DNA from 3 places in the Alteromonas sp. 5NW40-0090 genome. Region 2 is predicted to be linked to each of the others. Evidence: predicted binding sites of a transcription regulator. Region 2 holds the regulator's gene; each other region holds the start of a gene.

The links. Region 2 encodes FliA, which starts transcription of late flagellar genes. Its sites were predicted from a motif close to CTAAAGNTNNNNNNNNNNNNGCCGATA; they were not measured.
Region 1: AC27KT_RS11185 (DUF3530 family protein) is a predicted target of FliA. The motif match lies at 1,241-1,267, and genes of this name have one in related genera.
Region 3: AC27KT_RS11755 (HAMP domain-containing methyl-accepting chemotaxis protein) is a predicted target of FliA. The motif match lies at 1,574-1,600, and genes of this name have one in related genera.

The regions. Positions count from the first base shown of each region.
Region 1 is NZ_BAAJLT010000008.1:45,867-49,143, reverse strand. It holds gene rapA (RNA polymerase-associated protein RapA) at 1-438, shown strand, start outside; gene rluA (bifunctional tRNA pseudouridine(32) synthase/23S rRNA pseudouridine(746) synthase RluA) at 488-1,204, shown strand; gene AC27KT_RS11185 (DUF3530 family protein) at 1,357-2,244, shown strand; gene AC27KT_RS11180 (hypothetical protein) at 2,387-2,710, shown strand; gene AC27KT_RS11175 (AmpG family muropeptide MFS transporter) at 2,781-3,277, shown strand, end outside.
Region 2 is NZ_BAAJLT010000001.1:384,692-387,968, reverse strand. It holds gene flhF (flagellar biosynthesis GTPase FlhF) at 1-438, shown strand, start outside; gene AC27KT_RS01695 (MinD/ParA family protein) at 444-1,310, shown strand; gene AC27KT_RS01690 (RNA polymerase sigma factor FliA) at 1,307-2,038, shown strand; gene cheY (chemotaxis response regulator CheY) at 2,075-2,458, shown strand; gene AC27KT_RS01680 (protein phosphatase CheZ) at 2,493-3,248, shown strand; gene AC27KT_RS01675 (chemotaxis protein CheA) at 3,261-3,277, shown strand, end outside.
Region 3 is NZ_BAAJLT010000008.1:192,245-195,521, forward strand. It holds gene AC27KT_RS11755 (HAMP domain-containing methyl-accepting chemotaxis protein) at 1-1,428, opposite strand, end outside; gene AC27KT_RS11760 (symmetrical bis(5'-nucleosyl)-tetraphosphatase) at 1,711-2,538, opposite strand; gene apaG (Co2+/Mg2+ efflux protein ApaG) at 2,546-2,920, opposite strand; gene rsmA (16S rRNA (adenine(1518)-N(6)/adenine(1519)-N(6))-dimethyltransferase RsmA) at 2,928-3,277, opposite strand, start outside.

The DNA.
Region 1 (3,277 bases), on a different contig from region 2:
GAAGCGTTATTTGTGCTGCAGGCACAAGCACCTAAATCACTTCAACTAGGCCGCTTCTTACCACAAACGCCGGTTAGAGTGTGTTTAGATGCGCAAGGCAATCCGTCTGACTTGAGCTTCGACGTTAAACGTAAGATTGGACGTAAGATCTCAGCTCAGCTTTTAAAAGCTTTACAACAGCCGCTTGAGCTTGCCATTGAAAAGGCGCGTAAGCTTGCCCATCAGCAAGCTAACCAAAAGCAACACGATGCACTTAACAGTATGCACAGCACACTTAACGAAGAAATACAGCGCTTGCGCGATCTTCAAAAGCGTAACCCAGCAGTACGTGACAGCGAAATTGAGTTTATTGAAACGCAAATGAACGCCCTTGATAAAGTTATTCAGGATGCAGATGTTCAGCTGGACGCCATTCGTATTGTGGTAAATAACCCGTAACCTCTAAAGGTTTAACATTCAAAAGCGACTGTGAAGTAACGAGAACATAATGGCGAACCCAAGTTTTGTTTATAACCCACCGACGACACCTTATCTTGATATTTTGTATCAAGATGAGGACATGGTGGTTGCGCATAAACCTAGCGGGCTATTGAGCGTTCCGGGCAAAGCATTAGCGCACCGCGACTCGCTGATTAGCCGGGTGAACCGTGTGTATCCCACCGCCACAGTAGTGCATCGCTTAGACATGGCGACCTCGGGTATTTTGGTGCTGGCGCTTAATAAAGATAGCCATCGCCATATCTCGAAACAATTTGAATTACGTCAAACTAAAAAGCGCTACTTCGCCCGAGTTCATGGACATGTAGAGCAGGACAGCGGAGAGGTTAACCTTCCACTCATTTGCGACTGGCCGAACAGGCCTAAGCAAATGGTAGACTTAGAGCGCGGTAAGAAAGCCGTGACACACTTTGACGTAATAGAGCGCACGCTGGACGAAAAAGGGCGCCCTCACTCTCTTGTAGCCCTTTACCCCATTACCGGTCGCTCTCACCAACTGCGCGTGCATATGCTTGCTTTGGGCCACCCTATTTTAGGGGATAGACTCTATGCCCATGAAGAAGCGTTATCCATGGCGCCTCGTTTACAGCTTCATGCTGAAAGCTTGAGTTTTTCGCACCCGACACGTGGGCATTGGCTGCGCTTTCAAACTACTATCCCTTTTAGCCAGTATCGTCCCAACCCGCTTGCGGAAAATGTCGAGTAGCATTTTCGCGTTACTCCGCTTTACCAAACGACCTCATTATAGTTTTAAAGCGCATTGCCGATAAGCTTATTAGAACGATATGGTTGATGAATTGATTTGATACAGACAGCGCTGTCTGTATCAAAGTGATAGCTAAAGGCAAACCACTTTTTATGAAAAGGCACGCTCTCCTTTTAACCTTGGCAGTTATGATTTCGCTATTGCCTTTAAAGGCTTACTGCGACTTTTTTACGGATGTAAAAAATGCTTATCTGCCAGGCGAAGTACAAGCGCTTATGGTTGGCGAAATGGAAGTGCCACTTATTGAAGTTGAGGCAAAAACACCTCTCCCCTTGGGGGTTGCCATTGTGCTCACAGAGCCTTTTCCATCGAGCCTTACCCTCGCGCAAGGAAATAGCTTAGCAAATATGCTTGCAGAAAAAGGCTGGAATGTCGTTATAAGCCCTTTCAACATGCCCATAAGTTCGACCACCGCCAAACCCAATGGTGAACAGGACAGCGAAATATTGACAGAGGGAGCCTCGCCATTAACTGATACAGCGAAAGTCATTCACCCTAGAAGTAACCAACTAACGCAGTACCTCAACTTTGAAACATCGACCACAGCCTTAGCGTTACAGCTTAATGCCCTAGACAATTATTTACAGAATAGAACAGGCTATCGCATGGTCATCGCGCAGGGCATGCTTGCTACCGCTTACCTGTCCTCCATAGAGACAATACCTAGCTTACAGCCTGACACTTTTGTTGCCATTTCGCCGTTTTGGCCAGAGGAAACTACAAACAACTTAGTAATTGACACTATAGCGAAAGCGAGCTTCCCAGTGCTCGACCTATCTCTCAGCAACTTTAATGACTGGGAGACTAGCACGACTATGAAAAGGAAAGTTAGAGCAAAAAATGAACTGAAGTTACACTACAGGCAAGTTATCATTCCAAATAATTCTTTAACCTTTAGTATAAAAGAAATTGAAAAAACACCTAACATTCAGATGGTTGCGAATAGCACCATAGGTTGGACACGGCATCTAGGCTGGTAATTACGTCATCTTGAGATTACGCTAAATTAGTACCCAAAACAGTTACCTACCCGCTATAGAGCGAACAGTGGGTCAATGCAGTCAATGGGATTCAAGTAATGGACTATACTAATTTAAGCAGACAAAGACGGTTGAGTTACTCGTGAATGTTCAGGATTTTGTAGATAACAAAGCGAAACAGCTGTGTTTCTATTTGAGGGCATTTTGGCAGGGAGAGCTTCCGATCGAGGAGATCGAGCTATTCTTTTGGGATAGTATGGAAGAATGGGGGCAAATTGAATGCACGCTAACACAGCCTTACACGCAGAAGGAACGTGTATTTTGGCATTTGCTTCACCAAGTGCATTATTGGAATGAAGAAAAATTGACAAAAGATCAGTTTCTTGTTGATGAGCTTACTAATTGCGTCAATTTTCTTGAAGGCCTAGGGCATTGTCCTCTAGACTGCGTGGGGATCCGCCCTTAAATCTCTCTTACCTAACCAAGTTAATAATAACAATCCGCCTTCACAGTTTTATTGCTAAACACCGTGGTTCATGGCTCAATACACTTTTGAGTTAACGCCAAAGGTCGAAGTATTGCTAACTGCATTAAAAACGTTCAATGACAAACGTTACCTAACCATTTTTCTTTTTGGCATTTCCAGTGGCTTTCCTTGGATCATGATTGGTTCGGTATTATCAGCATGGTTAAAGGATGAAGGGTTATCGCGTTCGGCTATTGGTTTGTTTGGCATCATCTTCGCCACTTACTCATTTAACTTCTTATGGTCTCCTCTTGTCGACAAACTTAAGCCCCCACTGTTAGGGCAGCGACGAGGCTGGATTTTTTTGATGCAAAGCTGTGTCGTACTACTGTGCTTAGCGATGTCACAACTTAACACTGACCATGATTTATTTTACGTTGCATTAATCGGCTTATTGATTGCCATTGCTTCTGCTACGCAGGATATTGCTATTGATGGCTTTCGGATTGACTGTATTGAACAAGGTGATAAAGACGGTATGTCAGCCGCCTCATCGATGGCGACCGC
Region 2 (3,277 bases):
GAACTTGCAGATTTATTGTTCCAACTTCGTCATAAGCGACTAGTATTGATTGATACAGCAGGTTTTAGTCAGCGTGATAGTCGATTAATTAAGCAAATTAAGCAGTTCGACAATGGCCAAATGCCGAAAGTTAAAAAATATTTGGTAGCGCAAGCTAATACGCAATATCCTGCTTTGCAGAGAATCATTCAAGCGTATGATGATATTGAACTAAGTGGCTGTATTTTCACAAAGTTAGATGAGTGCTACTCTTTAGGAGAGGTACTTAGTGCAGCGGTTGAATATCAACTACCGGTTAGTTATGTCACCGATGGCCAAAAAGTGCCTGAAGACATTAAGATTGCAGAAGCGAAATCTTTAGTTTCCGCTGCTGCAAAGCTTTATAAAAAGTACGGTTTGAATCATACTAGTGGTAACAACGCAATTAAAACAGCATAAGCAGTATGATTGACGACCAAGCGAGTAGCTTAAGAAAAATGAAGCAATCACGGTTAATCAAAGTAATCGCCGTCACTGGTGGTAAAGGTGGCGTAGGTAAAACAAACATTACACTCAACACTGCTATCGCGATGGCGAAGCAGGGTAAGAGAGTAATGGTTCTTGACGCCGACCTTGGCCTTGCCAACGTAGATGTTATGCTAGGGCTAAGGGTTGAGAAAAACCTATCTCACGTGCTCTCTGGAGAATGTACGTTGGACGAAGTGTTAGTGACCGGTCCTCACGGCATTAAGATTGCGCCTGCCACATCGGGCACGCAGTCAATGGCAGAGCTTTCACCAACGCAACACGCTGGTTTGATCAGAGCGTTTAGCGAATTACGCTCTCAGATAGATGTGCTTATCGTCGACACCGCAGCAGGCATATCAGATATGGTATTAAGCTTCTCAAAGGCCTCACAAGATATCATGGTCGTCGTATGCGATGAGCCAACATCTTTAACAGATGCCTACGCACTAATAAAAATTCTTAACCGCGAGCACGGTGTTTTTCGTTTCAAAGTCGTAGCCAATATGGTTCGCGATGTGCGTGAAGGTCAGGAATTATTTAGCAAATTAAGCAAAGTGACAGGGCGTTTTCTCGATGTTGCACTAGAATTAGTGGCGACAGTGCCCTTCGACGAGAATATTCGCAAGGCGGTGCGCAAGCAAACGGCTATTGTTGACGCCTTTCCAGGCTCTCCGGCAGCAGTAGCGATAACTAAGTTGGCAAGTAAAGCACTTACGTGGCCAATTCCAGCGCAGCCCGGTGGCCACTTAGAATTTTTCATTGAACAATTAGTTGCAGAAAAAGCCGTAGGAAGTCAGCGTTGAACAGCAAGGCAGCCGCTTATCAACAACAAACAGATAAATCGCAGTTAGTCGAAAGACATGCGCCTCTGGTAAAGCGAATTGCGCATCATTTGATTGCGCGACTGCCTGCCAGCGTACTTGTTGATGACCTTATCCAATCAGGCATGATTGGGTTGCTAGAAGCCGCACGAAACTTTGACGGCTCTAAAGGCGCAAGTTTCGAAACCTTCGCAGGAATTCGGATCCGTGGTGCCATGCTCGACGAAATACGAAAAGGTGATTGGACCCCGCGTTCTGTTCACCGTAACGGCCGCGCCATAACGGAAGCGATATCTCAAGTAGAGAGCGAGACAGGGCGCGATGCACGAGATTCAGATATTGCTGACAAGCTTAACGTAAGCTTGCAGGATTATCACCAGATGCTTAATGAAGTAAATGCCGGAAAGCTGGTGGGTATTGAAGATTTAGGTGTGTCGGAAGATGTTATTACTACTGAACAAAGTAGAGGCAGTGACGCACCGTTAGAAGATTTAATGCAGGGTGCTTTTCAAAAAGCGCTTGCCCATGCAATTACGACATTACCTGAGCGAGAAGCGATTGTACTTTCACTTTATTACGATGAAGAACTAAACTTAAGAGAAATAGGCGAAGTTCTTGATGTAAGTGAGTCGAGAGTCAGTCAAATTCATAGTCAAGCCATGTTAAAACTCAAATCACGAATGAAGTCGTGGCAAGCTGACGAAGAATAGAGATTAATAACAATTAACCCCTCACTGGAGGCTATTTTGGACAAAAGCATGAAAATTCTCGTGGTCGATGACTTTTCTACCATGAGACGAATCATCAAAAACCTGCTAAAAGATTTGGGTTTTGCCAACATCCAGGAAGCGGATGACGGAAGCACTGCATTACCTATGTTACAACAGGGCGATTTCGACTTTGTTGTGACCGATTGGAATATGCCTGGTATGCAGGGCATCGATTTGCTTCGCGCTATAAGAGCAGACGATAAGCTTAAGCATTTGCCTGTGCTTATGGTTACTGCGGAAGCGAAAAAAGAGCAAATCGTTGCAGCGGCGCAAGCAGGTGTAAATGGTTACGTTGTAAAGCCGTTCACAGCAGCAACACTAAAAGAAAAATTAGATAAAATATTCGAACGTTTAGGTTGATCCAGACGCTCACCAGATAAATGAGGTTTACTGGATGTCAACGAATGTAAACGTTCCAATATCGTTAGAGGAAGCAAAACAACTTGTCGCTTTTCTTGAAGAAGGCGATAAGACTTCAGCTAACGCACTACTTGAAGCCGTCTCAATGAAAGAAAACGTTGAGTTGTTTGCTGAAGTAGGGAAATTGACGCGTCAACTCCACGACGCGTTAAATAACTTTCAAATAGACGACCGCATCAAAAATTTAGCTACAGATGACATTCCTGATGCGCAGTCCCGCCTTACCTACGTAATTGAAGAAACTGAAAAAGCTGCTAATACTACTATGGATGCCGTTGAGGCGAGCATGCCGATAGCAGAAATGCTGTCGGAGCGGATCGAAAAGGTCATGCCAGAGTGGAAGAAGCTTATGAATCGCCAAATCGAACTTGGTGAATTTAAGGCTTTATGCGCAGACTTAGACGAATTATTGGAAGAAGGTTCGGCTCAGTCAGCTAAACTTACACAATTGCTTACCGAAGTGTTGATGGCACAGGGCTATCAAGACTTAACAGGGCAGGTTATTCGTCGTGTTATCGACCTTGTAAAAGAGGTAGAAGATAGCCTTGTAAACATGCTTACCATGTTTGGGGAACGCGACGGTACAGAACACACTAAACCATCTAGCGTTAAGGCCGATAAGGTTGATGGTGTAGAGGCGGAAGGCCCAATCATTGATGCTGACCAACGGGACGATGTCGTTTCAGGTCAAGATGATGTAGATGATCTTCTGTCTAGCTTAGGTTTTTAGGGGAGCGGGCGCATGTCGTTTGATGTTGA
Region 3 (3,277 bases), on a different contig from region 2:
GTTCTCTAACGAGATTTGACGAACGTTTTCGGCCTCAGCATCTGCGTGGCGAATCTGGCTAAGCGTATCTTCTGCGTTCTGAACAACCAGCTGGGACGTAGAGTGCATTTCTGTGGTTGCTGTTGCCACTTGGCCAATTTGAGATTTTTGATCCTGGATTGAATGGGTAGTTTGCGCTGTTACCGCAGACGTTTGCTCTGAAGCTGCCGCCAACTGTTCTGCACGAACGTTAATGGCGGTGATAAGTTCCTTCAAATTACCAATAAGTGTATTACAGTTACGGGCTAAAAGACCAAATTCGTCTTGTGCAGAATCATCTAAACGATGTGTAAGGTCACCTGATGAAGCAACCGTAAGTAGTTCATTTACGCGATAAAGTGGGCGTGTGATAGCGCGAACGGTTACATATCCAATGAAGGCCGCTACTGCAATAGAGATAATAACGACTACGATGACGAAAGTATTACCTGTTGTAATGGCACCGTTAACCTGGTTTTCTATGTGAGATGCTTTTTTATCTGCAAGATTAAGAAGGTTTTCAAGCGCTACAACCCCCTGCGTAATGTTTGCATCAGAAGCATTAAGTGCCTGTTCAGCGTCATTTCTGCGCTCTAGGCGATCTACATGAAGCTGCACCACGCCGTCGTTAGCTTTAATCGCATTGATGGCGTCGTTAACCAAGTCATTTATATCGTCAAGTGTGCCTGAATCATCTCGACCACCGGCGGTTTGAACCATCTCACTAAGCTGAGTTACCACTTTTTCAACGACGAGATCAACTTCGTTGCCTAATGTCTGCGAACGTATTAGTGTCTCGGTCTTTATATATTCATATGAAACGGTTAACAGGGAAAGTAGTGAAGTCTCAAGCTGGCCACCGATCTCAGCTGCACGTCTGAGGTTAGGATCCCTTTGAACCGCATCTAAGTCTGAAAAGTCTAAAAGGTAAGTAGAAGCATCGTCGGCGTTGTCTTCCGCGTCACCAAGTCGGTCTTGAATACTATTGCGCAGGTCGAGGTACATTTGATGGTTTTTGTACATCGCTTCCACGTTAGTTACATACGCTTCATAAGATTCTCGTACAGTATTAAGCGTGCTTCTTAACTCTGGCTCGTTACTTACCGCTTGCGCTAACTTTTTATATTCACTCTCAAAGGTGTCTTTGGCAGAATTAAATGATGCTCTTTTATCTTTAAGATCATTTAAGTCCTCTTCGATGTAGCTTTCGAAGGTCAGTCGTCCCATGTTTAGAAAGCTTGCTTTTAATGCGTTACTGCCTGCTACGGTGGGAAGCGCAACGTCATTTACTTCCTCTGTTGCAGAGCCTATAGAATTGAGGTTGTATAGCGAAACAACACTTATGACGATTAGAAGTGCACTAATCGCTACAAATCCCCCGATTACGCGTGTGGCTACCGTTAATTTCATCGGAACTCCTGGATGAGTGTTTTTTGTTTTTATCCCTAACGATATTACCCGTCTCAGCTAACAAAATATAGCGCTTATATAAGCGTATTTGCTCAGGTAATGAGAGCGGATAACGAAACATCATCGTTACTATCACAGGTAAGTGTATCGGCTACAATAACTTAATGTTTATTTTAATTAGCACTTAAGTGCTAATGTTTTCACTGGTACAACCAGTTAAGGGTGGGAGAAAAGTCTCCTCGTTTGCGCTTTTCCAGCCCAATGATGTGTTGAAATGAGATATTACGCCGAGACGCTAACGAGCGATGAAGTATGTAGGTTGAATAGCGTCATACTTTGTCCCCAGACATAACCCGTATCCAAGCCTATAAACTGAGAATTATTTGTTTGACCAGACAATGCAGCCCAATGCCCAAATACCACCCGGTGATCACCACTGAGCTTTTTATTCTCTACTTCAAACCATGGCTTTAACGTGCTATTGGTGCAGTGAGATACCGCACTGGGATGAGATTTATTATCGAAATCAAGTCTGCCGTCTGTATGTACGAAGCGCATGCGCGTACACGCATTTACAATAAAACGAAGGCGTTGCTCTCCTTCTAATTTATCTGACCAGCTATCTGGTTTGTTACCATACATCTGCGACAAAAACGCCGCATAATCTTGTGACTTCAGAGTGTTGCTAACTTCATTACTCAATGAGACGCACTCATCAACAGACCATTTAGGATAAAGTCCTGCGTGAACCATCACAGAGTTTTCATCCAATTTCATCGCTAGAGGGAACTGACGGAGCCAGTCAACCAATTCATTTAAATCCGAAGCGTTAAGAAGTGGGTCTAACTTATCTGATTTTTTGGCTTTGCGGATACCGTTTACTACAGCAAGCAAGTGGAGGTCGTGATTACCTAAAACACTGCTAAACTGACTTCCGAGAGATCTCAAAAAGCGCAGGGTGCTTAACGAATCTTCTCCCCGTGCAACCAAATCTCCGACGGCAAGTAATTTATCGTTTGTCTCGTCAAACTTTACTTTATCCAGTGCCCGACGAAGACCATCAAAGCAGCCTTGGATATCGCCAATGACATAGGTGTTACCTTGCGACATAGAAACCTTAGTGAAGAATGCTTGGAATGGCTAAACGAAATACCTTAATAGGAACATGGAAGCGCTCGCCGCTTTCAAGTTCCATTACATAGTAGCCTTCCATATTACCAACCGGTGTGTCAATGACTGCACCGCTGGTATAGTCAAAACTTTCACCTGCTTTCATAATCGGCTGCTTTCCAACCACGCCATCACCTTCAATCTCTGAGGCTTTACCATTTGCGTCAGTTATTTTCCAATAGCGACTGAGTAGCTGCACAGTGTGCTCACTATTGTTTTCAATCGTAATGTGGTAAGCGAACGCAAACTGTTTGGAGTCAGAAGGAAGATGGTCAGGAAGGTGTCGGGTTTTCACCCGCACCTTTATATCTAGTACATCCATAGAGAAATTACTGCTCTTGTTGGTGCTCTTTTGCCGACACAGCATTAGCGATAGTGGCAAAATCGTTAAGCGATAGTACTTCTGCACGAGAAGTTGGATCTATCTCTAACTCACGGATCTCTTCCTCACTTAAGCTGTCTTTTAGCGAGTTACGAATAGTTTTTCGGCGTTGATTAAACGCTTGTGCACAGACTCGTTCAAGGGTGCTAACTGACTCAACATCTACTGGTGGAGCCTGATGTGGAACCAGCTTAACAACGGCAGAATCTACCTTTGGTGGTGGCTTAAATGCACCAGGTGGTACATTTAATACAGGAATAACGTGGCAGTAATACTGCGCCATCACTGAAAGCCTGC